Regions from separate parts of the Paenibacillus sp. FSL F4-0097 genome, predicted to be linked through region 1. Evidence: a T-box and tRNA genes for the amino acid it is inferred to sense, from the RefSeq annotation. Region 1 holds a T-box; the other regions hold tRNA genes.
What was found. The T-box of region 1 lies ahead of metG (methionine--tRNA ligase). A T-box ahead of a tRNA ligase gene usually reads a tRNA of that ligase, here a tRNA-Met.

Region 1 (9,709 bases):
AGCGACGAGGCCTTTAAATGGGAGTCTAAGGGCGCTGACGGCTATACCATCGAGACTGTTGAGAAGGATTCTGTCGGCACTGATGTGATTTTGAAGATTAAAGAGAATACTGAAGAAGATCAATATGATGAATATTTGGAAGAATATCGCCTGAAATCCATCATTAAAAAATACTCCGACTTCATCCGTTTCCCAATCAAAATGGACTTGAAGGAACAAAAGCCAAAAGAAGGCACGGAGAATGAGTTCGAAGAAGTTGTTCAAGAACAAACCGTAAACAGCATGGTGCCAATCTGGCGCAAGAACAAAAGCGAGCTGACTACAGAAGATTACGATAACTTCTATGCAGAGAAACGTTACGGCTTCGATAAGCCGCTTAAACATATTCATATCAGTGCTGATGGTGCTGTAGTGTACAATGCGATTTTGTTCATCCCAGAAAATACACCGTTTGACTATTACACAAAGGAATATGAAAAAGGTCTTGAGCTCTATTCCAACGGTGTGTTGATCATGAACAAATGTGCGGATCTGCTGCCTGATTACTTCAGTTTTGTAAAAGGTATGGTGGACTCAGAGGATCTTTCCTTGAACATTTCCAGAGAGATGCTCCAGCATGACCGTCAGCTGACTTTGATCGCTAAGAATATTAAGAATAAAGTGAAAAGCCAACTGCAAAGCCTGCTGAAGGATGAAAGAGAGAAATATGAGCAGTTCTATAATGCTTTTGGCAGACAGCTTAAGTTTGGTGTTTATAACGATTATGGGATGCACAAAGACACCCTCCAAGATTTACTGATGTTCTACTCCTCCAAGGAGAAGAAGCTGGTTACGCTGGACGAATACGTCTCAAGAATGCCAGAAGATCAGAAGTATATCTACTATGCTTCCGGAGAGTCGATCGACAGAATCGAGAAGCTCCCGCAAACCGAGCTTGTATCGGATAAAGGGTATGAAATTCTCTACTTCACTGATGATATTGATGAATTTGCGATCAAGATGATTCAGTCTTATAAGGAAAAAGAATTTAAATCCGTATCCAGCGGAGATCTGGGGATCGAAGCCGACGAAGCGGACAAGCCAACGGAAGCGGAAGAGAACGAAAACAAGGAGCTTTTTGAAGCGATGAAGGACATCCTGTCCGGCAAAGTGAAAAATGTTAAAGCTTCCAAACGTTTAAAGACTCATCCGGTATGTCTCTCTGCAGAAGGTGAGCTGACGATCGAGATGGAGAAAATTCTGAAATCGATGCCGAATGGCCAAGAGGTGCAAGCGGATAAGGTACTTGAAATCAACATCCATCACGAAGTATTCCAGTCCTTGAAGGCGGCAGCAGAGAACGACAAAGAAAAGCTCGGTTTATACACGAACCTGCTGTACAACCAAGCGCTGTTGATCGAAGGTCTACAGGTTAGTGATCCTGTTCAATTCACCAATGATATTTGCAAAATCATGAAATAATATGAAGTACAGAGACCATCCAATTGTATTATGATTGGGTGGTCTTTTTTATTTCAGCATTTCATTTTGTTGTGCGAAAAAGGTAGTAATCAATTTCAGAGTCATTATTTGTGCAACCGCTGATCGAATAGATAATTTCACCTTGTGTGCTTTTTTTACTCGTCACTTCGGAGCAGGTATCGGTTCTGACTCCTGTGTTGCTTCCACCGAATGCATCATTAGAGGTATCATAGCTATAATTAATCACGTTACCGTCAAATTTCAAATCCTTAAATATAGGATCGCCTTCATCTGTGTAACTTGTAACGCGTATATTGTCTGCTTTTTTGCTGGAGAGATTCGTTATAAATTGCTCGAATTTATCGAGGTTGTACACTTTTTCCCAAGAAACAATATCCCCTCTACTGATGGCTTCTTTGGAAGTATAGGGCTCACTTTTAGGTACAGAATTGACTTGATTATCGGAGCAACCCCATACCCCTGCTAGTAAAAGAACAGAGAGTGTAAGCAAATTTACCTTTTTCACTGAGGGACCTCCTTGTAACGTATTTATATAAAAGACGGAGATTAACTGGAAAAGTTACAGTGAGCTTGATTTTTCACATTGACAATAAACAACAAATTGATTATTATTTTCTCTAACTTGAATATGTAAAAGCAAAGAAGAGAAAGAGTACCACGGCAATTCTTTCAACAGAGAGCTCCGGTCGCTGAAAAGGAGTAAAGAAAACCCTTGGGAATATGGTCTCAGAGCTGCGCATCGAAACCTTATGGGTTGTAGGCTGCGCCGGAACCTGCATCCGTTACAGTGCTAGGGTATAAACGTTAATTAACGTCGTACCTGAAGAGGTAAATGTCATGAGGCATTTATAAAATTAGGTGGTAACACGTGAGTAGAACTCTCGTCCTTTGTGGATGGGAGTTTTTTTGTTGTCAAAAAAAGGAGGAGAAGGTTAATGAGTAATGTGTTTATAGGTGGTGCTTGGCCGTATGCGAATGGATCTTTACATCTTGGGAGATTATCAAGTGTGTTGCCTGGGGATGTGCTGGCACGATATTTTCGCTCCAAAGGGGATAACGTATTATATGTATCAGGCAGTGATTGCCATGGCACACCCGTAGCGGTTCAGGCTGCGAATGAAGGGATTACACCCGGAGCTTTTGCAAGCAGATATCATGAGGAGTTTCTGAAGTGTTTTAAACAGCTGGGATTTAGTTATGATCTATATACTCGAACGGATCAACCGCAGCATCATAAGGTCGTGCAAGAGTTGTTTACAAAGCTACTAGAGAATGGTCATTTACATAAAAAAACCATTGCGCAATGTTACTGCGAGGTGGATCAGCGCTTTTTGCCAGACAGATATGTGGAAGGGACTTGTCCGGTATGTGGCCAGCGGGCGCGAGGGGATCAATGTGATTATTGTTCTACGATTCTAGATCCTGCCGATTTGTTAGACAGAGTCTGCAAATTATGTGGTAATACACCATCAGAAAGGCCGACAGAACATTATTATCTTAGCTTATCTAATTTTCAGTCTGAATTAACGGAATATGTAGAGGAAGCACAATTTTGGAGAGATAACGCTATAAAACTGACCAAACGTTATTTACAAGAAGAGCTGCAGGACCGCGCGGTAACAAGAGACTTGTCTTGGGGTGTAGATGTTCCTGTGGCTGGATTTGAAGATAAAAAGATTTATGTTTGGATTGAGGCGGTAAGTGGTTATTTATCAGCCAGTAAGCAGTGGGCTGCACAGTCCGGAGGAAGCTGGGAGGATTTTTGGTTAGAGGAAAAAGGGGAGATTACTGCTTATTATGTGCATGGTAAAGACAATATTCCTTTTCACACTTTAATATGGCCGGCTGTGTTATTAGGAGCTGGAGGTCTGCATTTACCGGACAGGATTATATCTAGCGAATATTTAACCCTTGAAGGGCAGAAGTTCTCCACTAGCCGAAACTGGGCGGTCTGGGTACCTGATATTTTAGAGCGGTATCAGCCAGATTCTATTCGTTATTTCTTAATTGCTAATGGACCCGAGAAGCGGGACACGGATTTTTCCTGGAGAGAGTTTATTTATAGCCATAATGGAGAGCTGCTTGGAGCATTTGGTAACTTTGTGAACCGTTCATTGGCTTTTGTAGATAAGTTTTATGAAGGGAAAGTGCCGAATGGGCAATTGGATAAGGGGTGGAATGACAACATTGACCTCTTGTATCTCGAATCAGGGCGGCTTATTGAGGCTGGGAATCTAAAAGATGCGCTGGAGTATATTTTTTCTTATGTGCGCAAGGCAAACCAGTATTTCGACCTGCAAAAACCATGGATACAGATAAAAGAGGATCAGGTTTCTTGTGATTCTGCAATATACACATGTGTGCAGATTATTGCGAACCTAGCGAATTTGTTACATCCGTTTCTGCCGTTCTCTTGTGACAAGATCAGGGGGTTCCTGTCGTTAGAACTACCGAATTGGCAGCCTTGCTCGGTACCCCCTTACCAACAGGTTACTGATTTACAATTATTGTTTGAACGAATTGATATTAACCGTATTAAAGAAGAAGAGGATAGGCTCGTTCAACAGCAAGTGAATAAATAGAGCTGGTATTATCCATTCTTGAAACTCTCAATAAACTTTGAAGCCAATGATGACAAGTATTTATCCTTAATCCAGACGGCGGCGACCCGCGTGCGTAGTGATTCACTACTAATTTCTTTATAGATCAAATTACTATTACTCGTTAATTCGAAAGCGGATTTGGGGATGATTCCGATGCCAAGACCAGCGTTTGCCCAGAGCAGTGTTGTTCTAGCATCATCATTCATACAGAAAATCAGCGGATCAAAGCCGTTCTCAAGACATGTTTCCCGGATAAGCTGCTCAAAACGGCGGTAGATAATAAGCGGCTTATCCTTTAGCTCACCGATCTCAATAAAGTTTTCATCCGTTTTCCAGTCATACTCAGGTGTCATTACGGCAATCATAGGTTCAGCTTGTGTGTAAAGACATTCTAAATTTGTACCATTAAAGGGTGTCCTAACAATCCCGACTTCGACAATGCCTTTATTCAAGAGGTCAATGATTCTAAAGGTATTTCCTTCATGAATCTCAAACTTCACACCTTTATAGGTTTTGTGAAATTCACATAGCCGATCTTGAAGCAACGTAGCTCCAGAGGAAGAAACTGTACCAATGGCTAGGGTTCCTTTTAAACCTTTGACAAAATCAGTGAGCTCACGGGCAGTGGAATCTGCCAGCTCCAGAATTTGTTGGGCACGGTCCCGCAAAATGGCTCCAGCTTCAGTGAGCTGCACGCTGCGTGGACCTCGTTCCACTAGCTTTACACCGAGTTCTTCCTCCAGGAGCTTTAGCTGCTGGCTCAGTGGAGGCTGGGCCATTTGCAGTTTTTTGGCTGCAGATGTGATCTGTCCTTCCTCAGCTATCGCCATAAAATATTTAAGCTGTCTAATATCCATATAAAAATCCTCCGAACTTGAGATATGCTAATCGTATGGGAGCGATACGAATCCAATATTATTAATATGTGAGTAGATATGCCATAATCATAACTGTTCTTATACATATTTCAAGTGGTTAAATACTTCTTATGTTGGGTGTGGATAAATTTGTTCAAAATTGCAGTATATTTAAAGCCGTACAAAAAAGAAGCGATCATTGGACCGATCTTCAAACTGATGGAAGCGATTCTGGAGCTGATTTTGCCTACCATTGTCGCATTGATCATCAACAACGGGGTTGGCAATCATGACAGCGCCTATGTTTACCGCATGGGTGGCCTAATGGTTCTGATGTCACTGCTTGGCTTCGGCTGCTCCATGGTATGCCAATACTATGCAGCCCGGGCTTCACAGGGATTCGGTACGACACTACGCAATAAGATGTTTAGACATATTACATCCTTGTCGTATGCTGAACTGGATACCTTAGGTACGCCTACACTGATTAATCGGATTACCAATGACGTAAACCAGCTGCAAATTGCTGTGGCCATGCTGATTCGTCTAGTTATTCGTGCACCGTTTATCTGCATCGGGGCTATCCTAATGTCCATGATTTTGGATTTTAGATTATCGCTGATTCTAATAGCGGCAACACCGGTTTTTGGCATTATTTTATATTTTATTATCACCCGCAGTGCTCCTTTGTACCGAAAATACCAGCAGAAGCTGGATGCCCTTGCGCTCGTACTGAGTGAGAATTTATCGGGGATTCGAGTGATTCGTGCTTTTGCCAAAAGACGTACAGAAAAAGAACGTTTTGATGCCTCATCTGATGATTTGACTACTACGGCGATCCGGGTTTCGCGGATTTCTGCTTTGCTTGGGCCGATGACTACACTTGTAGTAAATGCGGCGATCATAGCTATTTTGTGGGTAGGCGGAATTCATATCGATGGGGGCCGATTGTCTCAAGGGGAGATCATTGCCTTCATCAATTACATCACTCAGATCTTGCTGGCGCTGATAGTGGTCTCCAACTTGGTTATTATTTTTACAAAAGCCTCATCCTCAGCGAATCGTGTGAATGAAGTGCTTGGTGTTAAGGTATCCGTGTCCGAGGAAGGAAATGCATTGATTGCAGAACCTGCCCCTGCTGCCCCTGCTATACAATTCGATCACGTATCCTTTGGGTATAATACGACAGGTGAATCGGCATTAGAGGATATATCTTTAGTAATTAATCGCGGAGAGACCGTGGGCCTGATTGGCAGTACGGGTTCAGGTAAGTCTACTTTTGTGAATTTGATCCCTCGTTTTTATGATGTGGTGCAAGGTGAAGTGAAAGTGGATGGTGTGGATGTCAGAGATTACAAGCTGCACCAGCTTCGTGAGAAAATAGGGATTGTACCGCAAAAAGCTGTGCTGTTTACAGGAACAATCGCTGAGAATATACGTTGGGGTAAGGAAGATGCAACTGAGGAAGAAATCATGCAGGCAGCCTCTATCGCTCAAGCGGAGGAGTTTATACGTAAATTACCCGAAGGCTTGAATACGCAAGTATCTCGTGGTGGATTAAATTTATCCGGTGGACAAAAGCAGCGCTTAACCATAGCTCGTGCAGTAGTAGGTAAGCCATCGATTCTTATTTTGGATGACTCCTCCAGTGCGCTGGATTTCTCCACAGATGCGGCACTTCGAAAGGCTCTTAAAGAGAGCAGCCAGGAAATGACCGTGCTCCTTGTCTCGCAGAGGGTAAGCACTGTAAGACAAGCGGATAAAATAATGGTATTTGAGGAAGGGCGGATCGCCGGTGTCGGAACCCATGAGGAGCTGATGCGGGGTTGTGAAGAGTATAAAGAAATCTGCCTGTCCCAGCTATCAAGTGAGGAGTCGGGCCAATGAACAAAAACAACATTTGGAAAAGACTTATTGTATACACAGGGCATTATAAAAAAATAGCTATAGGCGCAGTAATCTGCGCAATACTCAGTGTGATTGCCAGTCTAATTGGCCCGTTGCTTATCGGCAGCGCCATCGATTTTATGATCGGGCCGGGAGAGGTTGATTTTGACGCCGTACTTAGACTGCTTTTGATTCTGGCAGGGGTGTATATCGTCGGCAGCTTTTTCGGATGGCTTCTTACCTACCTGACTAATCGAATTGCCTACCGGACTGTATATGACTTACGGCGGGAGCTTTTTGATAAATTAAATGTTTTGCCGCTGAAATTTCATGATAACCACCCGCAAGGGGACAGCATCAGCCGGTTTGTTAATGACATGGATGCGGTCTCTGATGGACTGCTGCAAGGCTTCTCAACACTGCTCACGGGGATCATCACCATCGTGGGGGCGATTGTACTCATGTTGTACATTAGTCCTTTAATGACCTTAGTTGTTCTTCTGTCAGCACCCGTTACATTTTTTGTGGCAAGATTCATTACGATGCGCTCCCAGAAGATGTTTAAGGAGCAGGCTAAAATTCTGGGCGGTCTCAACGGATATGTGGAGGAAATGATTGGCGGACAAAAAGTGGTCACAGCTTATCATTATGAAGACCGTGCACTGACCCAGTTTGAAGAACGAAACGAGACTTTGTACCAGACTGGTGTGAAATCACAATTTTACGGTTCCTTGTCCAATCCGACAACACGGTTAGTAAATAATATTACCTTCTCTGTTATCGCGATGATCGGAAGTGTTATGGTGATTCGCGGGTTTGTGACGGTAGGGGATTTGTCCAGCTTTTTGATCTTCTCCAACTTGTTTGCTAAGCCGTTTAATGAAATTACAGGTGTGATTACGCAGCTTCAATCGGCAACAGCATCAGCGCAGCGAATTTTCGCCATTCTAGACCTATCGCCAGAACCAGCTGATGCAACAGACGCCAAAATTATGAATACAAGTCAAGGAACGATTACTTTTGAAAAAGTATCCTTTGCTTATAATCCTGAACGTCCTCTGATTAATGATTTCAGTCTGGAAGTGAAACCAGGTACCCGGGTTGCAATTGTAGGGCAGACGGGAGCGGGGAAGACGACACTGGTTAATCTGCTTATGCGTTTTTATGATGTGGATAGGGGTTCCATCAAGATTGACGGCGTGGATATCAAGACGATTACCCGGGACAGTCTGCGGCGTAATTTCGGGATGGTGTTGCAGGACACTTGGCTGTTTGGCGGCACAATTAGAGAAAATATTGCCTACGGCAAACCTGAGGCTACCGAAGAAGAGGTCATCGCTGCTGCAAAGGCTGCTAATGCTCATAGCTTCATTAAACGCCTGCCTGAGGGATATGATACGAAGATCAGTGGCTCAGGAGATAATTTGTCGCAAGGACAAAAGCAGCTGCTAACCATAGCACGAGTGATGCTCGTAGATCCACCTATGCTCATTTTGGATGAAGCCACCAGCAGTATTGATACGCTGACTGAGGTACGGATTCAGAAGGCTTTTCTAAAAATGATCGCAGGCCGGACCAGCTTTGTAATTGCCCACCGTTTGTCAACGATTCGAGAATCGGATCTCATTCTTTTCATGAAGGACGGAGACATTGTGGAGAGTGGTACGCATGACCAACTCCTAGCCAGCGGTGGATATTACGCCAGATTATATAACAGTCAGTTCGCATCAGCGTAGACTTTGCATTTAGAAAAAAGAGCATTCAATCCCGAATTTGGGGGTGAATGCTCTTTTTGTCGGGTGGATAGTTAGTTTGGCTAAGCTTAGCTTAGCTTACCTTACCTTACCTTACCTTACTGTTGCGGACCGTATTGCAGCTAAATAGTGTTTTTGGCGCCGTTCCCCAAAGTAACGGACTGCATAGCACTTATTCGGCTGATTTTGCAGCAAAAAGGAGCGGATATGGCACAATAGCTGCATCTGAGTCCGAACGGAGTGGAAAAGGGTGGGATTTTGCGAAATAAGGGCGCCTCGGTCCAATACGTTGCAATGGCAGCCATCGCCAAAGGTAGATTGCTTCTGTTCCGGAGTAGAATGCTTAGAAATTCGATTGCCTAGCGTTCCAAAGTAGTTAGCTTAGCGTCTCCAAAGTAATTTGCTTAACGTTCCAAAGGAGCTAACTCATCGTCCCCAAAGTAGTTTGGATAGCGTTCCAAAGTTAGTTATCTCACCGTCCCCAAAGTAATTTGCTTAGCGTTCCAAAGTAGCTATCACATCGTCAGCAAAGTAGTTTGTTTACCCTTGCGGACCGTATTGCAGCTAAATAGTGTTTTTGGCGCCTTATTTCAAAGTAACGGACTGCATAGCACTTATTCGGCTGATTTTGCAGCAAAAAGGAGCAGAAATGGCACAATAGCTGCATCTGAGTCCGAACGGAGTGGAAAAAGGCATGATTTTGTGAAATAAGGGCGCCTCGGTCCTATACACCGTGGCACCAACGAAGTCGATTGTTTAGCGTTCAAAAGTAAATTGCTTACCCTTACGGACCCGGTTACTATTCACCTCGCGCGCTATAGGGTGGGAATTTCCGATAAAAATATTTGTGAACGAATGAACTATCTGGACGGGCTAAACGTATTATAAGAAACGTATATTGAAGACGACGAAGCTATAGTAAATATGACTTCTCGAGAGTGTTATGAGATTGGAAGGGGAGTGGCAAGATGTTGACAATCAAACATTTTACCAAGAGCTACAAGGGTGGCAAGAAGGCGGTAAATGATCTGAATTTGGTGGTCGAAAAAGGTGACATCTATGGCTTTATCGGTCATAACGGTGCGGGGAAAACAACAACTATCCGAGCAGTGGTCGGAGTTTTAGA
Region 2 (9,709 bases), 1.9 Mb from region 1:
TAAGGCTGGGCTGTGATGGGGAGCGAAAATTATAGTAGCGAAGGTCATGATCTCACACTGCCAAGAAAAGCCTCTAGCCAGGAGAAGGTGCCCGTACCGCAAACCGACACAGGTAGGCGAGAAGAGAATTCTAAGGCGCGCGGAAGAACTCTCGTTAAGGAACTCGGCAAAATGACCCCGTAACTTCGGGAGAAGGGGTGCCCCGGTAGTGTGAATAGCACGAGGGGGCCGCAGTGAAAAGGCCCAAGCGACTGTTTAGCAAAAACACAGGTCTGTGCGAAGCCGCAAGGCGAAGTATACGGGCTGACGCCTGCCCGGTGCTGGAAGGTTAAGGGGAGTGGTTAGGGGTAACCCGAAGCTATGAACCGAAGCCCCAGTAAACGGCGGCCGTAACTATAACGGTCCTAAGGTAGCGAAATTCCTTGTCAGGTAAATTCTGACCCGCACGAATGGCGTAACGACTTGGGCGCTGTCTCAACGAGAGATCCGGTGAAATTTTAATACCTGTGAAGATGCAGGTTACCCGCGACAAGACGGAAAGACCCCATGGAGCTTTACTGCAGCTTGATATTGAATTTGGGTACGATCTGTACAGGATAGGTGGGAGCCGTAGAAATCGGAGCGCAAGCTTCGGTGGAGGCGCCGTTGGGATACCACCCTGATCGTATCTAGGTTCTAACCTAGTGCCCTAATCGGGTACGGGGACCGTGTCAGGTGGGCAGTTTGACTGGGGCGGTCGCCTCCTAAAGAGTAACGGAGGCGTTCCAAGGTTCCCTCAGAATGGTTGGAAATCATTCGCAGAGTGCAAAGGCATAAGGGAGCTTGACTGCGAGACCTACAAGTCGAGCAGGGACGAAAGTCGGACTTAGTGATCCGGTGGTACCGCATGGAAGGGCCATCGCTCAACGGATAAAAGCTACCCTGGGGATAACAGGCTTATCTCCCCCAAGAGTCCACATCGACGGGGAGGTTTGGCACCTCGATGTCGGCTCATCGCATCCTGGGGCTGAAGTAGGTCCCAAGGGTTGGGCTGTTCGCCCATTAAAGCGGTACGCGAGCTGGGTTCAGAACGTCGTGAGACAGTTCGGTCCCTATCTGTCGTGGGCGCAGGAAATTTGAGAGGAGCTGTCCTTAGTACGAGAGGACCGGGATGGACGTACCGCTGGTGCACCAGTTGTTCCGCCAGGAGCATGGCTGGGTAGCTACGTACGGACGGGATAAGCGCTGAAAGCATCTAAGCGTGAAGCCCCCCTCAAGATGAGATTTCCCAATTAGTAAGACCCCTTGAAGACGACGAGGTAGATAGGTTGGAGGTGGAAGTGCAGTAATGCATGGAGCTGACCAATACTAATCGGTCGAGGGCTTATCCTATACTTAGAATGCAGATTCGTTTCGGATTCAGTTTTCAGGCGATTAAGCCTGGTATGAATATTCCCTGATAGCTCAGTTGGTAGAGCACTCGACTGTTAATCGAGTTGTCACAGGTTCGAGTCCTGTTCGGGGAGCCATATGGAGAGGTGTCCGAGTTTGGCCGAAGGAGCACGATTGGAAATCGTGTAGGCGCCACAAGCGTCTCGAGGGTTCGAATCCCTCTCTCTCCGCCACAAATTTTTAATTAGTATGGCCCGTTGGTCAAGGGGTTAAGACACCTCCCTTTCACGGAGGTAACATGGGTTCGAATCCCATACGGGTCACCAAATTTTCACTTGATTTATCCTAGTGGACTTTGGTACAATAACAATTGTTGTTTATGGAGGCTTAGCTCAGCTGGGAGAGCATCTGCCTTACAAGCAGAGGGTCGGGGGTTCGATCCCCTCAGCCTCCACCATAACATATTTTTACTGACGCGGGGTGGAGCAGCCCGGTAGCTCGTCGGGCTCATAACCCGAAGGCCGCAGGTTCAAATCCTGCCCCCGCAACCAATTAACTTAAGCAATTATATCTTTTGGAACCGTGGTGTAGTTGGCCTAACATGCCTGCCTGTCACGCAGGAGATCGCGGGTTCGAATCCCGTCGGTTCCGCCATTTTCATCATGGCTCGGTAGCTCAGTCGGTAGAGCAGAGGACTGAAAATCCTCGTGTCGGCGGTTCGATTCCGTCCCGAGCCACCATTTATCATCACAAAAGAATGAGTGCCATGCCGGTGTAGCTCAATTGGTAGAGCAACTGACTTGTAATCAGTAGGTTGGGGGTTCAAGTCCTCTCGCCGGCACCATCCTTGGAGGATTAGCGAAGTGGCCAAACGCATCAGACTGTAAATCTGCTCACGTAAGTGTTCGGTGGTTCGAATCCATCATCCTCCACCAGTTTTTAGGGGCATAGTTTAAAGGTAGAACAACGGTCTCCAAAACCGTTGGTGTGGGTTCAATTCCTGCTGCCCCTGCCAAGTTCTTTCTAAAGTTTAATATGGCGGCCGTGGCGAAGGGGTTAACGCACCGGATTGTGGTTCCGGCATTCGTGGGTTCGAGACCCATCGGCCGCCCCATTTTCTTTAAAATGAATAATGGCAACAATATCAACTTAATATGGCGACTGTGGCGAAGGGGTTAACGCACCGGATTGTGGTTCCGGCATTCGTGGGTTCGAGACCCATCAGTCGCCCCATTTTACTTTAAAATGTTATTGGGGATTAGCCAAGCGGTAAGGCAACGGACTTTGACTCCGTCACTCATAGGTTCGAATCCTATATCCCCAGCCATTTTATGCGGACGTGGCTCAGCGGTAGAGCATCGCCTTGCCAAGGCGAGGGTCGCGGGTTCGATTCCCGTCGTCCGCTCCAAAATTTACATGGCGCCATAGCCAAGTGGTAAGGCAAAGCTCTGCAAAAGCTTTATCCCCAGTTCAAATCTGGGTGGCGCCTCCATTTAGTTCATATGTGCCGGCGTGGCGGAATGGCAGACGCGCTCGACTCAAAATCGAGTGGGAAACCGTGGAGGTTCGAGTCCTCTCGCCGGTATCTTAAAAAGGTTAGTAAGAATGCTTTTATAAGCAATCTTACTAACCTTTTTTCTTTATGTTCTTAGTTTTACAGGATTAAGCCGTTGAATAGAGGAGTTTCTCTATTTCAACGGCTTTTTTTAATCTGATTAGTGATTAACCTGATTGATTATTAATGCGGAATGCTCGCGGGGTATGACCTATTTCTCGTTTAAACATATTGCAGAATTGGGCATCGTTCACAAAACCTGCAGCAGCAGATACTTCAGAGATTTGCATCTGAGTATGACGTAATAGAGATTTTGCATAATCCAGGCGTTTTAACAGCAAATACCGCAGGGGTGAAGACCCGAAACGTTCTTTAAATAGATGGCGAAAACGATCGTAGCTATATCCGGACATTTCTGATAGTGTTTCGACGGACAATTTATGGCGATAATGCTCATTCATATAATTAAGGACATATTGTACTCGATCTTCTGATGGGGATTGATATCCAGAGGCACTAAGAAGCCTCATAAGATGGACGGTAATCTCGCTCATTTGTAGGTTTAGAAGCTCAGAGAATCCGTCTTGCTTGCGTGTAAACTCTGCTTTCATTCGCAGCAGGATTTGAAGAACGGTCTGATCTTTATCATCTTCATATACGCCGAGCAGATTACTCATATTAGGGTGTTCCGAGTGGAAGCCTACAAATAATACATTTGCATCCTCACGGTGGTGCTCGTCATGTTTATGATTGGGTGGCACAAGCGCGAAAGAAGAGGAGCGAAAATGGTAACTTCGTGGGCCAACATTGGTTGTCCCTACCCCCTGTAAATAATAGACCAGTTCGTAGCATTCATGCTGGTGTGGAGGGATATAAGTATTTAGCTCATGTGTGGCACTTACAATATATAGAACACGATCCATGATGATCCTCCAATACTTATGTTTTAGCCGAATCGTACAAAACTATGACCGAAATCATATAATTATTTTTAATAATATTTGTTATGATCGTATCAATAAATCCGAAAGTTCGCAACCTGACTGGCCATCTCGTTCGGAAATAAAGCGGATTATTAATAATAATGGTATTTTTATTGCTATTTTTGAGCCTAAACGTTAAATTTATTACTTTTAATGATACTTTATTTGGAAAAAAGAGAATTTCCATTTGAACCGTGAATTATACAATGGGTGAAGATGGGGATTCTGCCGGATTACTAACCAACTAAAATTAGGGGTGGAATAGAGTAATGAATAAAAAAGTTCTTTCTTTGTTGTTATTAATGGTGATGGTTCTGGTCACAGCATGTGGGAATAACACGTCCAATAACGGTTCTTCTGCGAATACTGGATCAAACGCTGCTGAGGGTGGAGAAACAGGTTCAGGGGATAAACTCAAGGTTGTATTGCTGATTCCGGGGACACTTGGGGATAAATCATTTTTTGATTCCGCTAATAACGGCTTGCAAAAGGTTAAGGATGAACTAGGTGCAGTAACAAAGGTTGTTGAAATGGGCGTTGATAAAACGAAATGGGAGCCAACATTTAACGATATCGCTTCCGAGGATTGGGATGTAATTATTTCTGGCGGTTCTGAAATTACTGAGATGTTTAATGCAACGGCAGAATTGTATCCAGACAAAAAATTCATTAATTATGATACCGACATCGATGAAGCACCAGATAACATGTACAACATGTCTTATGCGACAAATGAAGTATCTTTCTTGGCAGGTGCCGTAGCAGCATTAGCTACACAATCGGATATGCCGAATGCTACCCCTGAGAATGTGATTGGGTTTGTGGGCGGTATGGATATTCCGGGGATTAATGCTTTCTTGGTCGGTTACATTCAAGGTGCTCAGTATGTTGATCCTGATGTAAAAGTGGCTGTGTCGTACGCTGGTGATTTTGTTAACCCGGCAAAAGGTAAGGAGCTGTCTCTAATTCAATATAACTCCGGCGTGGATGTTATTTTTAACGTGGCTGGGGGTACAGGTCTTGGGATCTTTGACGCAGCTAAAGAAAAGAAAAAATATGCAATCGGTGTAGACTCCGATCAGGCAATGTTGATTAACGATACGGATAGTGAAAAAGCAAATCTAATCGTTACTTCATCTATTAAAAAGATTGATACGGCTATTCTAGGTGCAGTGAAGAGATTGCAAGAGGGAACGCTAGAAATGGGCAAACGTGATGTGTTGAGCTTTGTAGATGATGGTGTAGGTATTGCTGAGAATGATATTTATAAAAATGTATTCCCGGCTGATCTTCAGGCCAAGGTTGAAGAAGTGAAGCAAAAGCTGATCAATAAAGAAATTAAAGTGGATAATGCGATGGGGATGGAAACCGCAGAGGTAGAAGCTATTCGTAACGCAGTTAAGCCTTAAGCTTTAAATCTTAAGATCAGCTCTATAGAGTTAAACCTACAGTTGGAGATTCTTCTAGTCAGGGGAATTCCAGCTGTATATTTTTGCAGACCTCCAAGTTGAAAGGCGTTGAGACCTATGTACAAAGCTCTGCTGGAAATGCGGGGAATTACCAAGGTATATCCCAATGGCGTCGTTGCAAATAAAGACGTGCATTTTTCTTTACGTGAGGGAGAAATACATGCGATTGCAGGTGAGAACGGTGCTGGTAAATCGACTTTAATGAAGATTATGTTCGGCATGGAAGAGCCAAGTGAAGGCGAGATCTATATCAAGGGTGAAAAAGTAAAGCTGCAATCCGCTCAGGACGCCATTGATAGAGGCATCGGCATGGTCCATCAGCATTTCATGTTGGTACCTTCTTTTACGGTGGCAGAGAATATGGTGCTGGGTATGGAGCCGCGCAGAGGAGTTGGCATTAATTATGCCGAGGCTGTGCGCATGACGGAAGAGACCGCAAGGAAATACAATCTGGCCGTGGATCCTAAAGCAAAAGTAGAGGATCTTACAGTTGGGATGAAGCAAAAGGTTGAGATTCTTAAGGCGCTGCTGCGTGGTGCGAAAATTCTGGTGCTTGATGAGCCGACTGCGGTGTTGACTCCACAGGAAACAGAGGAATTGTTCCGCGAGCTTAAGCAATTAAGGGAACAGGGTCATACGATAGTTTTTATTTCGCACAAATTAAAGGAAGTCAAAGCGATTTGCGACAGAATTACGATTATGCGCAGCGGCCGTAGTGAAGGTGTTTTTCAAACACAGGATGTGACAGAACAGGAAATCTCGCGACTAATGGTCGGCAGAGACGTCGTGCTGAAATATGACAAAGAGATTCTGGCTGTTAGTGAGCCAGTACTAACGGTGCAGGGACTCAGTGTGAATGATGCAGATGGCAAAGCATTATTGTCGGATATCAATTTTGCGGTACGTGGTGGGCAGATCGTTGGGATTGCTGGTGTAGAAGGCAACGGGCAGACACAGCTCATTGAAGCTCTTACAGGTAGCTTGAAAGGTGTCTCAAGTCAGGGCTCTGTACTAGTGAAGGGAAAGGATATCCGTGAATCGGATATTTTGGATATTCGTAAGCTAGGCGTTTCCTATATACCGGAGGATCGGATGCGGCAAGGGATCGCTAGTGAGGCAAGTATAGCTGATAATCTGCTATCTACTCAGTATCGTACAAAAGCAATGAATAAAGGTCTTTTTTTGAATGGCTCACGAATTGCCAAGCTAGCAGTATCCCTTGTAGAGGAATTTAAAGTCCGCTGTTCAGGACCTTCTCAGCCCATAGGAATGTTGTCAGGTGGTAACATGCAGAAGGTAGTCGTAGCTAGAGAGTGTTCGACTGAACCGCAGCTGCTTATTGCAGAACAGCCGACACGGGGTGTGGATATAGGCGCAGCCCAGTTCATACATCAAAAGTTGTTGGAATTACGTTCAGACGATTGCGCGATTTTGCTAGTGTCGGCAGATTTGAATGAGATCTTGGAGATCAGCGATAGTCTGTTAGTAATGTACGAGGGTAAGATTGTTGCCTTTTTCGAGGAGCCATCTAAGGTTAGTGAGGAAGAATTAGGTCTTTATATGCTGGGGATTCATCGACAGGACGAGGAGCACATCGGGAGGGCCGTAAATCATGTTTAAAGTTAAATATTTTGAGTACATTCGAACATCGGCGGTAATCGTTATTGCACTCGCTATTGCCTTTCTGATCATCTCTTTGGTCAGTAATCAGCCTGTGAAGACGATTGGTATATTCCTATTAGAGCCGTTATCCAGTAAAGGTCATATTGGTAATGTGATTGAGATGGCGATTCCGCTCATGTTCACTGGGTTGGCAGTATCCTTGTTGTTTCGAGCCAATATGTTCAACCTGGGAGCTGAGGGGATTTTTTATTTCTCCGGTGTTGTAACTTCCGTATTGGCTATTCATTTAACGTTGGACGGCTGGCTGCATCCGATGGTAGCTATTGCTGCAGGTTCAATTGTAGGAGCCTTGCTCTCGGCAATACCTGGTATTCTGAAGGCAAAATGGAATGCTAATGAGTTGGTTACATCCTTAATGTTCAATAATATTTTGTTCGGAGTAGGGTTATACCTACTGAACTATCATCTACGTGATGCTAAAGCTTTTGCCAATGTATCCTACAAATTCGAGAAAACGGCACTGCTGAGTAAAATGGTCTCCGGCACCCGTATTCATACCGGTCTTATTATCGTTATCGTGCTTATTATTGCAGCTCATCTATTCCTATACAAAACGAAATGGGGATATGAGCTGCGCATGACAGGCATCAACCGGGACTTTGCCCGTTATTCCGGTATGAAGACAGCCAAGGTTATTATTCTCGTTCACTTGATTGCAGGTTTTATCGCAGGTATGGGGGGTTCCGTAGAAGTGCTGGGGATGTATAACCGTTTCCAATGGACGTCACTGCCTGGTTATGGTTTGGATGGTGCCCTTGTAGCGATGTTAGCCAAAAATAATCCGCTGTCCGTAATCGGCTCTGCATTGTTCCTAGCGTACATTCGAATTGGGGCTGACATGATGGCGCGTCTGTCTGATGTACCTTCAGAGATGATCTCAATTATACAGGCAATTATCATTCTTCTGATTTCGGCTGAGCAATTTCTGAAGTTCTGGAAAAATCGGATGCTCTTGAAGGAGGCGAAGGAAGCGTGAATAGTTTGTTTGATGTAATTTTTACAACTGACTTTGCGTTCTCTGTCCTTCGCGTGACGACTCCGATTCTGTTCGCCGCGCTCGGCGCACTCATCTCCAACCGTGCAGGGATCATTAACATTGGGATGGAGGGCATCATGCTTGTTGCCGCTTTAGCGGGTGTCATCATAAGCAGCTATACGCATAGCGCGTGGGTAGGTCTGCTTGGGGCGGTGCTGTCTGGAACATTGATCGCTGGAATATTAGCTTTTTTCACCCTGAAATTCAAAACACATATCATTCTCGGGGGTGTGGCCATTAATATGTTCGCTTCGGGAGGAACTGTGTTTATCCTCTATCTGCTTAGTGGCGACAAGGGTTCTTCCACTTCTCTGGCGAGTAAAGTTTTGCCTAGTGTCCAGATTCCTTTGTTGAAGGATATCCCGGTGCTTGGACCTATTTTATCGGGGCATCACATTCTGACGTATGTTTCTATATTGGCTGTGTTTGTTGTCTACTATCTATTAAATCGTACACCGCTTGGACTGCGCATTCGTTCAGTGGGCGAAAATCCACATGCGGCTCAATCCGTGGGTGTAAGTGTTGTGAAAATACAGTATATGGCTTTGCTGCTTAGCGGATTTTTTGCCGGTTTAGGCGGTGCTTATATGTCGATGGGGTATTTGTCACTGTTTACCCGCGATATGATCGCTGGCCGAGGCTGGATTGCCATTGCCGCTGAGTCGATGGGAAGAAGTACGACCGTAGGCACGGCGCTGACCTCTTTATTATTTGGTACTGCAGATGCATTGTCGAATGCTCTACAGGTGTTGAAGATTCCTGCGGAGCTAATCGCTACTCTTCCTTATGTAGCCACAGTAATTGGACTTGTGATCTACGCAGTATCTGAGACACGAAAAAAGAATAAAAAACTTAAAAGCCCGCTAGTTAAATAGCGATTGAAATGATTGATACACAGACAAGGAGTGAGTAACTATGCCAACACCTATTATTATTGACTGCGATCCAGGGCATGATGACGCAATAGCGATACTGCTTGCCATAGCAAATTCGGAGAAGTTAGATCTGCGCGGGATTACAACGGTTGGTGGAAACCAAATTTTAGATAAAATCACGGAAAACGCCCTGAAGGTGATCAGCTTCGTGAATGCTGACATTCCTGTAGCTAAAGGGGCTGCTGGCCCACTGTTCGGCAAGCTTGTTACAGGTGAGGAAGCGCATGGTGAATCGGGCATGGATGGGCCGCTTTTGCCCCCAAGTAAATTCCGCCCTGTAGAGCAGGGTGCTGTGGAGTTTATGCTGAATATCATCCGTTCTTCAGAGGAGAAGATTACGCTCGTGCCGATGGCTCCTTTAACAAATATCGCACTGCTAATCACGGCTTATCCAGAGATTAAAGACAGAATTGAAAAAATCTCACTGATGGGCGGAGGTATCTCTTATGGGAATGTCACCTCTACTGCGGAGTTTAATATCTATGTAGATCCTGAAGCAGCCCGTATTGTGTTTGAGTCGGGGATTCCGATCACAATGAGTGGTCTGGATGTGACCGATAAGGCTGCTATTTTTGAAGATGAGATCCTAGCATTGAAAGAGCGGGGACCAGTGTCTACAATGGTCGGAGAATTGCTGGATTTCTATTCGATTTACGGTAAAAAAATGGGCTATGTCG
Region 3 (9,709 bases), 3.2 Mb from region 1:
AATGTACATTAAAGCCTAAGTACAAGAACCGAATATCTTCTATATCAAAAAATGCAGCGCACCCCTCCAGTGATGGTAGGGATGCGCTGTTTCTTTTTTAATTCTGCTAAGCAATTAATCACTTTGTCTATCATATATATCTGAATGTGCCAACGATGTAATGACGATTCCCACATATTGTAATGTGCCAATTATTTAAAAAGTGTTGCAATTTCTTTAAAAAACATTAATATAGAACTTATACTAAATCTAAAATCAAATCTCATGAGGTGATTCTATTAATGAGCTCCAATAATAATAATCTTACAACCAGCTGGGGTGCTCCAGTAGGCGACAATCAGAATTCAATGACAGCCGGTGACCGCGGTCCCACTTTGCTGCAAGATGTCCATCTGCTTGAGAAATTAGCCCACTTTAACAGAGAACGTGTTCCTGAACGTGTCGTTCATGCTAAAGGTGCTGGCGCTCACGGGTATTTTGAAGTTACAAAAGATCTGACCCAATACACAAAAGCTAACTTTTTGTCTGAAGTAGGCAAACGTACACCGTTGTTCATTCGTTTTTCTACTGTAGCTGGTGAATTAGGTTCTGCTGATACCGTACGCGACCCTCGTGGTTTTGCCGTGAAGTTCTATACTGAAGAAGGAAACTATGATCTCGTAGGTAACAATACGCCTGTATTCTTCGTTCGTGATGCGATTAAATTCCCGGACTTTATTCATACACAGAAACGTGATCCACAGACACATCTGAAGAACCCGAATGCTGTATGGGACTTCTGGTCTTTATCGCCTGAATCTCTGCATCAGGTAACGATTTTGATGTCGGATCGCGGAATTCCAGCTACGCTGAGACATATGCATGGGTTTGGTAGCCATACCTTCAAGTGGGTAAATGCCGAGGGTAATACAGTCTGGGTGAAATACCATTTCAAAACAGAACAAGGCATTAAGAATCTAGATGCAGACCTTGCTTCCAAAATCGCTGGGGAAAACCCGGATTATCATACAGAAGACTTGTTCAATGCTATTGATAAAGGAGATTTCCCTGCTTGGAAGCTCTACGTGCAAATTATGCCGATCGAGGATGCGAAGACTTACCGTTTTGATCCATTTGATGTAACAAAGGTCTGGTCACAAAAAGATTATCCGTTAATCGAGGTTGGCCGTATGGTATTGGATCGCAATCCGGAGAACTACTTCGCTGAAGTAGAACAAGTCACATTCTCTCCCGGCTCTTTCGTTCCTGGTATTGAAGCTTCGCCGGATAAATTGCTACAAGGCCGTCTGTTCGCGTATGGTGATGCACACCGCCACCGGGTTGGCCCTAACCACAACAGCCTGCCTATCAACCGTCCAAAAGTAGAAGTGAAGAACTATCAACGTGATGGTGGCATGGCCTTGGGCAACAATGGCGGTTCCGGAGCCTATTACGAGCCTAACAGCTTAGGTGGACCAAAAGAATCACCGCAGCATAAAACATCGCCGTTCGAAGTCTCCGGATATGCGGATAGTGTCGCCTACAATAGTGACGATCACTATACACAACCAGGTGACTTGTACCGTCTAATGTCTGAAGAAGAACGTACCCGTCTAGTTCAAAACATCGTTGGCGCTATGACTCCTGTTGAAAGTAACGATATCAAACGTCGCCAGATTGAACATTTCTTTAAGGCTGATCCAGACTTGGGACAGCGTATCGCATCCGGTTTGGGTCTATCCGTACCAGACGGAATGTAAGACTGTAAATGCACTTATAAACTAAAGAGGACCTTTGCCCGTAGATGGGAAAGGTCCTCTTTTTACTAATTAGCTGAAAACATAATAAATGATGACAATCACAACGCACAGCGTAGAGACAATGGATAGACATGAAAAAAACGTGTTCCAGTTATTGCCTTTCATTTGTCTTATACACGACCAGTATAGTGGTTCTTTGGTGCTCTGCCCCATCACGTGATGATTTAACTACCGAACCGTAACAGATATTCACAATCTGTTCCTCCCGTAGTCCTGCCAGGAACTCATTAGCTTTATTCTCTGCATAAGAATTATCAGCATCTACAAACTCTTTAACTTGAATCATCCTGATCTCCTCCTTTAATAAATTAAGTAGTTATTTTATAGTTCTGGAATCTATATGTGAACTCAACGAAATGTACATGGCGTATCACTCCCCAGGTAACAATTAATGTAAAAATATCTTCAAAATACAGTATAGGCATTTCGCAGTTTTCTACGAAATGCCTATGCATCAGCCTATCATAGCACCCAAGTATGTAATAGTCAAAGGTTTTCATTACAATATTTAGAAGGTTTTAATTCCCCTTTTAAAATGGATTGGATTTACAAATAGAAGCTGGTATACTGATCAGAAGGTCTCCATTGGGGGACCTCTATTTGTATAGGAGGGATTTTAAGATGGCAACACACCATAACAAGTTTACAAGGAATGTGCTACTTAGAGGGGGTGAAATCTACTATGAACCATAGTCTTATCTATGAAGGCTCACGGACACAGCTGCTTCAGCAGCTTATCTATTTTGATGAAGAAAAAATCGCATTTCTAAATCAATACTTTCCGGTACGAAGCAAGGATAGAAGCAATGCTGAAACGCTGTTGTCCCGTTATTGCTCTGAGCTGGAACAATTACTAACTGAGTTTAATGGTGAAGATTTAAATTCTCAGGTCTTTATCGGAAGCCAGTTGCAGCTTCGTTACTTGGACGATAATACTACAGATATCTATACCATCGTATTTCCTAACCAAGCAGAACCTAACGATAACAAGATTTCTATGTTGTCACCTATAGGCATGCAGTTGCTGCTGGCTGAGCTCGGCAGTACTTGTCAGCTAGCGATTCCTTCAGGTCAACTAGAGGTGAAGATCGAAAGTATTAAGTTCGTGAATAATGGTGAGGTAGGCGTTCTTATATAAGGACGATCCCTTATAAACCCACTACAGCAGCGTCCCTTTCCTATATTAAGGAGGAGGACGCTGTTCTATTATTTAAGCCTCCGTAAGAATGTCCAATTCCCTTTAACACAGGTCCCTCCCTAAATAAAAATCTCTAGTCTCTATTGTATCCATACATGCTTAGTTACACAAAAAAACACCCGCCTAATACCGGCAGGTGTTTCTCATTATAAGCGGGTGATGGGAATCGAACCCACGCTATCAGCTTGGAAGGCTGAAGTTCTACCATTGAACTACACCCGCAAAGGTATAAAATCGGGATGACACGATTTGAACATGCGACCCCCTGGTCCCAAACCAGGTGCTCTACCAAGCTGAGCTACATCCCGTTAACAATACTATAACTGCTTAGTAATAAAAATGGCGCGCCCTGAGAGATTCGAACTCCCGGCCTTTTGATTCGTAGTCAAACGCTCTATCCAGCTGAGCTAAGGGCGCAAAATCTATATGGAGCGGACGACGGGAATCGAACCCGCGACCCTCGCCTTGGCAAGGCGATGCTCTACCGCTGAGCCACGTCCGCAAAAACATGGTGCGCGTGAAGGGACTCGAACCCCCACGTCGTGAAACGCCAGATCCTAAGTCTGGTGCGTCTGCCAATTCCGCCACACGCGCACACTTTAAAGAAAATGGTGAGCCATGAAGGACTCGAACCTTCGACACCCTGATTAAAAGTCAGGTGCTCTACCAACTGAGCTAATGGCTCTCATAAATGGCTGGGGATATAGGATTTGAACCTATGCATGACGGAGTCAAAGTCCGTTGCCTTACCGCTTGGCTAATCCCCAATAATAATTAACTAAATGGCGGAACCGACGGGATTCGAACCCGCGATCTCCTGCGTGACAGGCAGGCATGTTAGGCCAACTACACCACGGTTCCATAGACATAATGCATAAGTGTAAATTGGTTGCGGGGGCAGGATTTGAACCTGCGGCCTTCGGGTTATGAGCCCGACGAGCTACCGGGCTGCTCCACCCCGCGTCATTAATAAGTATATACTATTCATTTTCACCATACCAGCTTATCCCTAAACATAATGTATAAGAGTAAATTGGTTGCGGGGGCAGGACTTGAACCTGCGACCTTCGGGTTATGAGCCCGACGAGCTACCGGGCTGCTCCACCCCGCGTCAGTGAAAATAATATGGTGGAGGCTGAGGGGATCGAACCCCCGACCCTCTGCTTGTAAGGCAGATGCTCTCCCAGCTGAGCTAAGCCTCCATGATATGACCCGTATGGGATTCGAACCCATGTTACCTCCGTGAAAGGGAGGTGTCTTAACCCCTTGACCAACGGGCCATGCTAATAATTTTTATGGCGGAGAGAGAGGGATTCGAACCCTCGAGACGCTTGTGGCGCCTACACGATTTCCAATCGTGCTCCTTCGGCCAAACTCGGACACCTCTCCATAAATGGCTCCCCGAACAGGACTCGAACCTGTGACAACTCGATTAACAGTCGAGTGCTCTACCAACTGAGCTATCAGGGAATATGGTGGGCCTTAGTGGACTCGAACCACCGACCTCACCCTTATCAGGGGTGCGCTCTAACCAGCTGAGCTAAAGGCCCTTCTAAGACATATTAATATTAAGGGCAAAAAAAATACCACGGGTAATGTGGTTGTCCGCTTGGCGGCGTCCTACTCTCCCAGGACCCTTCGGTCCAAGTACCATCGGCGCTGGAGGGCTTAACGGTCGTGTTCGGGATGGGTACGTGTGGAACCCCTCCGCTATCGCCACCAAACGGGCATTTACAGCGTAAATGCTCAGGCTTAATCGCCTGAAAACTGAATCCGAAACAAATCTGCATTCTAAGTATAGGATAAGCCCTCGACCGATTAGTATTGGTCAGCTCCATGCATTGCTGCACTTCCACCTCCAACCTATCTACCTCGTCGTCTTCAAGGGGTCTTACTAATTGGGAAATCTCATCTTGAGGGGGGCTTCACGCTTAGATGCTTTCAGCGCTTATCCCGTCCGTACGTAGCTACCCAGCCATGCTCCTGGCGGAACAACTGGTGCACCAGCGGTACGTCCATCCCGGTCCTCTCGTACTAAGGACAGCTCCTCTCAAATTTCCTGCGCCCACGACAGATAGGGACCGAACTGTCTCACGACGTTCTGAACCCAGCTCGCGTACCGCTTTAATGGGCGAACAGCCCAACCCTTGGGACCTACTTCAGCCCCAGGATGCGATGAGCCGACATCGAGGTGCCAAACCTCCCCGTCGATGTGGACTCTTGGGGGAGATAAGCCTGTTATCCCCAGGGTAGCTTTTATCCGTTGAGCGATGGCCCTTCCATGCGGTACCACCGGATCACTAAGTCCGACTTTCGTCCCTGCTCGACTTGTAGGTCTCGCAGTCAAGCTCCCTATGCCTTTGCACTCTGCGAATGATTTCCAACCATTCTGAGGGAACCTTGGAACGCCTCCGTTACTCTTTAGGAGGCGACCGCCCCAGTCAAACTGCCCGCCTGACACGGTCCCCGTACCCGATAAGGGTACTAGGTTAGAACCTAGATACGATCAGGGTGGTATCCCAACGGCGCCTCCACCGAAGCTTGCGCTCCGATTTCTACGGCTCCCACCTATCCTGTACAGATCGTACCCAAATTCAATATCAAGCTGCAGTAAAGCTCCATGGGGTCTTTCCGTCTTGTCGCGGGTAACCTGCATCTTCACAGGTATTAAAATTTCACCGGATCTCTCGTTGAGACAGCGCCCAAGTCGTTACGCCATTCGTGCGGGTCAGAATTTACCTGACAAGGAATTTCGCTACCTTAGGACCGTTATAGTTACGGCCGCCGTTTACTGGGGCTTCGGTTCATAGCTTCGGGTTACCCCTAACCACTCCCCTTAACCTTCCAGCACCGGGCAGGCGTCAGCCCGTATACTTCGCCTTGCGGCTTCGCACAGACCTGTGTTTTTGCTAAACAGTCGCTTGGGCCTTTTCACTGCGGCCCCCTCGTGCTATTCACACTACCGGGGCACCCCTTCTCCCGAAGTTACGGGGTCATTTTGCCGAGTTCCTTAACGAGAGTTCTTCCGCGCGCCTTAGAATTCTCTTCTCGCCTACCTGTGTCGGTTTGCGGTACGGGCACCTTCTCCTGGCTAGAGGCTTTTCTTGGCAGTGTGAGATCATGACCTTCGCTACTACAATTTTCGCTCCCCATCACAGCCTAGCCTTAATGATGTGCGGATTTGCCTACACATCAGCCTCACTGCTTAGACGGACATCCATCAGTCCGCGTCACTACCCTCCTGCGTCACCCCATCGCTCATAGCGGATTACGGTGGTACAGTAATTTCAAACTGTTGTCCTTCGACTACGCCTTTCGGCCTCGCCTTAGGTCCCGACTTACCCTGAGCGGACGAGCCTTCCTCAGGAAACCTTGGGCTTTCGGCGGATCAGATTCTCACTGATCTTTTCGTTACTCATACCGGCATTCTCACTTGTGTAGTGTCCAGCGCTCTTTTCAGTACACCTTCAACCCCTACACAACGCTCCCCTACCCCAGATACATACGTATCTAGCCATAGCTTCGGTGGTGTGTTTAGCCCCGTTACATTTTCGGCGCAGAGTCACTCGACCAGTGAGCTATTACGCACTCTTTCAATGGTGGCTGCTTCTAAGCCAACATCCTGGTTGTCTGTGCAACTCCACATCCTTTCCCACTTAACACACACTTGGGGACCTTAGCTGATGGTCTGGGCTGTTTCCCTTTTGACAATGGATCTTAGCACTCACTGTCTGACTCCCGGCAATAAGTATATGGCATTCGGAGTTTGACTGAGCTTGGTAATCCTTGCGGACCCCGCACCCAATCAGTGCTCTACCTCCACTACTCTTATACCGAGGCTAGCCCTAAAGCTATTTCGGGGAGAACCAGCTATCTCCGAGTTCGATTGGAATTTCTCCGCTACCCCCACCTCATCCCCGCACTTTTCAACGTACGTGGGTTCGGGCCTCCAGTGCGTGTTACCGCACCTTCACCCTGGACAGGGGTAGATCACACGGTTTCGGGTCTACGTCCACATACTAAGTCGCCCTATTCAGACTCGCTTTCGCTGCGGCTCCACCTTCTCGGCTTAACCTTGCATGTTAAACGTAACTCGCCGGTTCATTCTACAAAAGGCACGCCATCACCCATTAATAGGGCTCTGACTTTTTGTAAGCACACGGTTTCAGGTTCTATTTCACTCCCCTTCCGGGGTGCTTTTCACCTTTCCCTCACGGTACTGTTTCACTATCGGTCGCCAGGTAGTATTTAGCCTTAGCAGATGGTCCTGCTGGATTCATACGGGGTTTCACGTGCCCCGCACTACTCGGGATCCGTCTCGGAGAGAATACAGTTTAGGTTACAGGGCTTTTACCTCTATCGCGGGCCTTTCCAGACCTCTTCACCTACCATATTCCTTTGTAACTCCATGTGAGACGTCCCACAACCCCTAAGAGCAAGCTCTTAGGTTTAGGCTGTTCCGCGTTCGCTCGCCGCTACTGACGGAATCACTATTGTTTTCTCTTCCTCAGGGTACTTAGATGTTTCAGTTCCCCTGGTCTGCCTCTACATTTCCTATGTATTCAGAAATGAGTAACTGCGAATTACCACAGCTGGGTTTCCCCATTCGGACACCCCCGGATCAAAGCTTGCTTACAGCTCCCCGAGGCAGTTTCGTTGTTCGCCACGTCCTTCGTCGGCTCCTGGCGCCTAGGCATCCTCCGTGTGCTCTTATTAGCTTAACCTTGATTCTTCCGAAGAAAAATCTCACTAATAACATTTACTTGTTTACACAAGTTGCTAAAAGATGTTCTAAAACGCAAATTCGTTTCGGTATCCAGTTTTCAAGGATCAAGTCTTACTTGAGAGCTTAAACTCTCAAAACTGAGCAACGAGTGAGTAACAGGCCTAAACCTGAGATTGTGGAAGCTAAGCTTCCGATTTGAATGTCTTCATTGCAGAAGACGATTCTCCATAGAAAGGAGGTGATCCAGCCGCACCTTCCGATACGGCTACCTTGTTACGACTTCACCCCAATCATCTACCCCACCTTCGGCGGCTGGCTCCCTTGCGGGTTACCCCACCGACTTCGGGTGTTGTAAACTCTCGTGGTGTGACGGGCGGTGTGTACAAGACCCGGGAACGTATTCACCGCGGCATGCTGATCCGCGATTACTAGCAATTCCGACTTCATGCAGGCGAGTTGCAGCCTGCAATCCGAACTGAGACCGGCTTTGATGGGATTGGCTCCACCTCGCGGCTTCGCTTCCCGTTGTACCGGCCATTGTAGTACGTGTGTAGCCCAGGTCATAAGGGGCATGATGATTTGACGTCATCCCCACCTTCCTCCGGTTTGTCACCGGCAGTCACTCTAGAGTGCCCAGCATTACCTGCTGGCAACTAAAGTTAAGGGTTGCGCTCGTTGCGGGACTTAACCCAACATCTCACGACACGAGCTGACGACAACCATGCACCACCTGTCTCCTCTGTCCCAAAGGCCGCTGCTATCTCTAGCAGATTCAGAGGGATGTCAAGACCTGGTAAGGTTCTTCGCGTTGCTTCGAATTAAACCACATACTCCACTGCTTGTGCGGGTCCCCGTCAATTCCTTTGAGTTTCAGTCTTGCGACCGTACTCCCCAGGCGGAGTGCTTACTGTGTTAACTTCGGCACCAAGGGTATCGAAACCCCTAACACCTAGCACTCATCGTTTACGGCGTGGACTACCAGGGTATCTAATCCTGTTTGCTCCCCACGCTTTCGCGCCTCAGCGTCAGTTACAGCCCAGAAAGTCGCCTTCGCCACTGGTGTTCCTCCACATATCTACGCATTTCACCGCTACACGTGGAATTCCACTTTCCTCTTCTGTACTCAAGCCACCCAGTTTCCAGTGCGACCTCAGGTTGAGCCCAAGGTTTAAACACCAGACTTAAATAGCCGCCTGCGCGCGCGCTTTACGCCCAATAATTCCGGACAACGCTTGCCCCCTACGTATTACCGCGGCTGCTGGCACGTAGTTAGCCGGGGCTTTCTTCTCAGGTACCGTCACTCCGATAGCAGTTACTCTACCGGACGTTCTTCCCTGGCAACAGAGCTTTACGATCCGAAAACCTTCATCACTCACGCGGCGTTGCTCCGTCAGGCTTTCGCCCATTGCGGAAGATTCCCTACTGCTGCCTCCCGTAGGAGTCTGGGCCGTGTCTCAGTCCCAGTGTGGCCGTTCACCCTCTCAGGTCGGCTACGCATCGTCGCCTTGGTGGGCCCTTACCCCACCAACTAGCTAATGCGCCGCAGGCCCATCCCTCAGTGACAGATTGCTCCGTCTTTCATTCTTCTCTCAGGAGAAAAAGAAATTATCCGGTATTAGCTACCGTTTCCGGTAGTTATCCCAGTCTGAAGGGCAGGTTGCCTACGTGTTACTCACCCGTCCGCCGCTAAGTTATTTTGAAAGCAAGCTTTCAAAATAACTCCGCTCGACTTGCATGTATTAGGCACGCCGCCAGCGTTCGTCCTGAGCCAGGATCAAACTCTCCAATTAGTATTGAAAAGAGCGATATGCTCATTTTGAAACATCTGACGAGAAAATTAATTCTCTAATTTTGGATATCACTTGCGTGATTTCCTACTCACTCGTTGTTCAGTTTTCAAAGATCAAGTTCTCGTTGGCGCCGTTTAATGTCTCAGCAGCAACTCTTATACTATATCATGTTCAGCTATTTAATGTCAAGCTCTTT

Region 2: it encodes a tRNA-Met, which carries the amino acid that the T-box ahead of metG (methionine--tRNA ligase) is inferred to sense. The anticodon was not compared.
Region 3: it encodes a tRNA-Met, which carries the amino acid that the T-box ahead of metG (methionine--tRNA ligase) is inferred to sense. The anticodon was not compared.

The regions. Positions count from the first base shown of each region.
Region 1 is NZ_CP151965.1:4,105,089-4,114,797, reverse strand. Features, by position in the region: gene htpG (molecular chaperone HtpG) at 1-1,461, shown strand, start outside; gene MHH86_RS18360 (DUF4362 domain-containing protein) at 1,523-1,987, opposite strand; T-box leader at 2,113-2,374, shown strand; gene metG (methionine--tRNA ligase) at 2,418-4,064, shown strand; gene MHH86_RS18350 (LysR family transcriptional regulator) at 4,073-4,942, opposite strand; gene MHH86_RS18345 (ABC transporter ATP-binding protein) at 5,093-6,829, shown strand; gene MHH86_RS18340 (ABC transporter ATP-binding protein) at 6,826-8,565, shown strand; gene MHH86_RS18335 (ABC transporter ATP-binding protein) at 9,552-9,709, shown strand, end outside.
Region 2 is NZ_CP151965.1:6,022,436-6,032,144, reverse strand. Features, by position in the region: rRNA gene MHH86_RS27085 (23S ribosomal RNA) at 1-1,371, shown strand, start outside; tRNA gene MHH86_RS27080 (tRNA-Asn) at 1,433-1,508, shown strand; tRNA gene MHH86_RS27075 (tRNA-Ser) at 1,512-1,604, shown strand; tRNA gene MHH86_RS27070 (tRNA-Glu) at 1,623-1,697, shown strand; tRNA gene MHH86_RS27065 (tRNA-Val) at 1,753-1,828, shown strand; tRNA gene MHH86_RS27060 (tRNA-Met) at 1,846-1,922, shown strand; tRNA gene MHH86_RS27055 (tRNA-Asp) at 1,948-2,025, shown strand; tRNA gene MHH86_RS27050 (tRNA-Phe) at 2,036-2,111, shown strand; tRNA gene MHH86_RS27045 (tRNA-Thr) at 2,140-2,215, shown strand; tRNA gene MHH86_RS27040 (tRNA-Tyr) at 2,221-2,306, shown strand; tRNA gene MHH86_RS27035 (tRNA-Trp) at 2,313-2,386, shown strand; tRNA gene MHH86_RS27030 (tRNA-His) at 2,410-2,485, shown strand; tRNA gene MHH86_RS27025 (tRNA-His) at 2,529-2,604, shown strand; tRNA gene MHH86_RS27020 (tRNA-Gln) at 2,624-2,698, shown strand; tRNA gene MHH86_RS27015 (tRNA-Gly) at 2,705-2,779, shown strand; tRNA gene MHH86_RS27010 (tRNA-Cys) at 2,790-2,863, shown strand; tRNA gene MHH86_RS27005 (tRNA-Leu) at 2,878-2,956, shown strand; gene MHH86_RS27000 (AraC family transcriptional regulator) at 3,094-3,849, opposite strand; gene MHH86_RS26995 (BMP family ABC transporter substrate-binding protein) at 4,179-5,318, shown strand; gene MHH86_RS26990 (ABC transporter ATP-binding protein) at 5,436-6,998, shown strand; gene MHH86_RS26985 (ABC transporter permease) at 6,991-8,037, shown strand; gene MHH86_RS26980 (ABC transporter permease) at 8,034-8,972, shown strand; gene MHH86_RS26975 (nucleoside hydrolase) at 9,013-9,709, shown strand, end outside.
Region 3 is NZ_CP151965.1:939,359-949,067, reverse strand. Features, by position in the region: gene glgP (alpha-glucan family phosphorylase) at 1-19, shown strand, start outside; gene katA (catalase KatA) at 282-1,739, shown strand; gene MHH86_RS04125 (sporulation protein Cse60) at 1,891-2,085, opposite strand; gene MHH86_RS04120 (GreA/GreB family elongation factor) at 2,482-2,937, shown strand; tRNA gene MHH86_RS04115 (tRNA-Gly) at 3,149-3,219, opposite strand; tRNA gene MHH86_RS04110 (tRNA-Pro) at 3,232-3,305, opposite strand; tRNA gene MHH86_RS04105 (tRNA-Arg) at 3,338-3,414, opposite strand; tRNA gene MHH86_RS04100 (tRNA-Gly) at 3,425-3,499, opposite strand; tRNA gene MHH86_RS04095 (tRNA-Leu) at 3,507-3,591, opposite strand; tRNA gene MHH86_RS04090 (tRNA-Lys) at 3,607-3,682, opposite strand; tRNA gene MHH86_RS04085 (tRNA-Gln) at 3,690-3,764, opposite strand; tRNA gene MHH86_RS04080 (tRNA-Asp) at 3,781-3,858, opposite strand; tRNA gene MHH86_RS04075 (tRNA-Met) at 3,884-3,960, opposite strand; tRNA gene MHH86_RS04070 (tRNA-Met) at 4,032-4,108, opposite strand; tRNA gene MHH86_RS04065 (tRNA-Val) at 4,124-4,199, opposite strand; tRNA gene MHH86_RS04060 (tRNA-Glu) at 4,206-4,277, opposite strand; tRNA gene MHH86_RS04055 (tRNA-Ser) at 4,294-4,386, opposite strand; tRNA gene MHH86_RS04050 (tRNA-Asn) at 4,392-4,467, opposite strand; tRNA gene MHH86_RS04045 (tRNA-Ile) at 4,471-4,547, opposite strand; rRNA gene rrf (5S ribosomal RNA) at 4,605-4,721, opposite strand; rRNA gene MHH86_RS04035 (23S ribosomal RNA) at 4,796-7,721, opposite strand; rRNA gene MHH86_RS04030 (16S ribosomal RNA) at 7,955-9,513, opposite strand.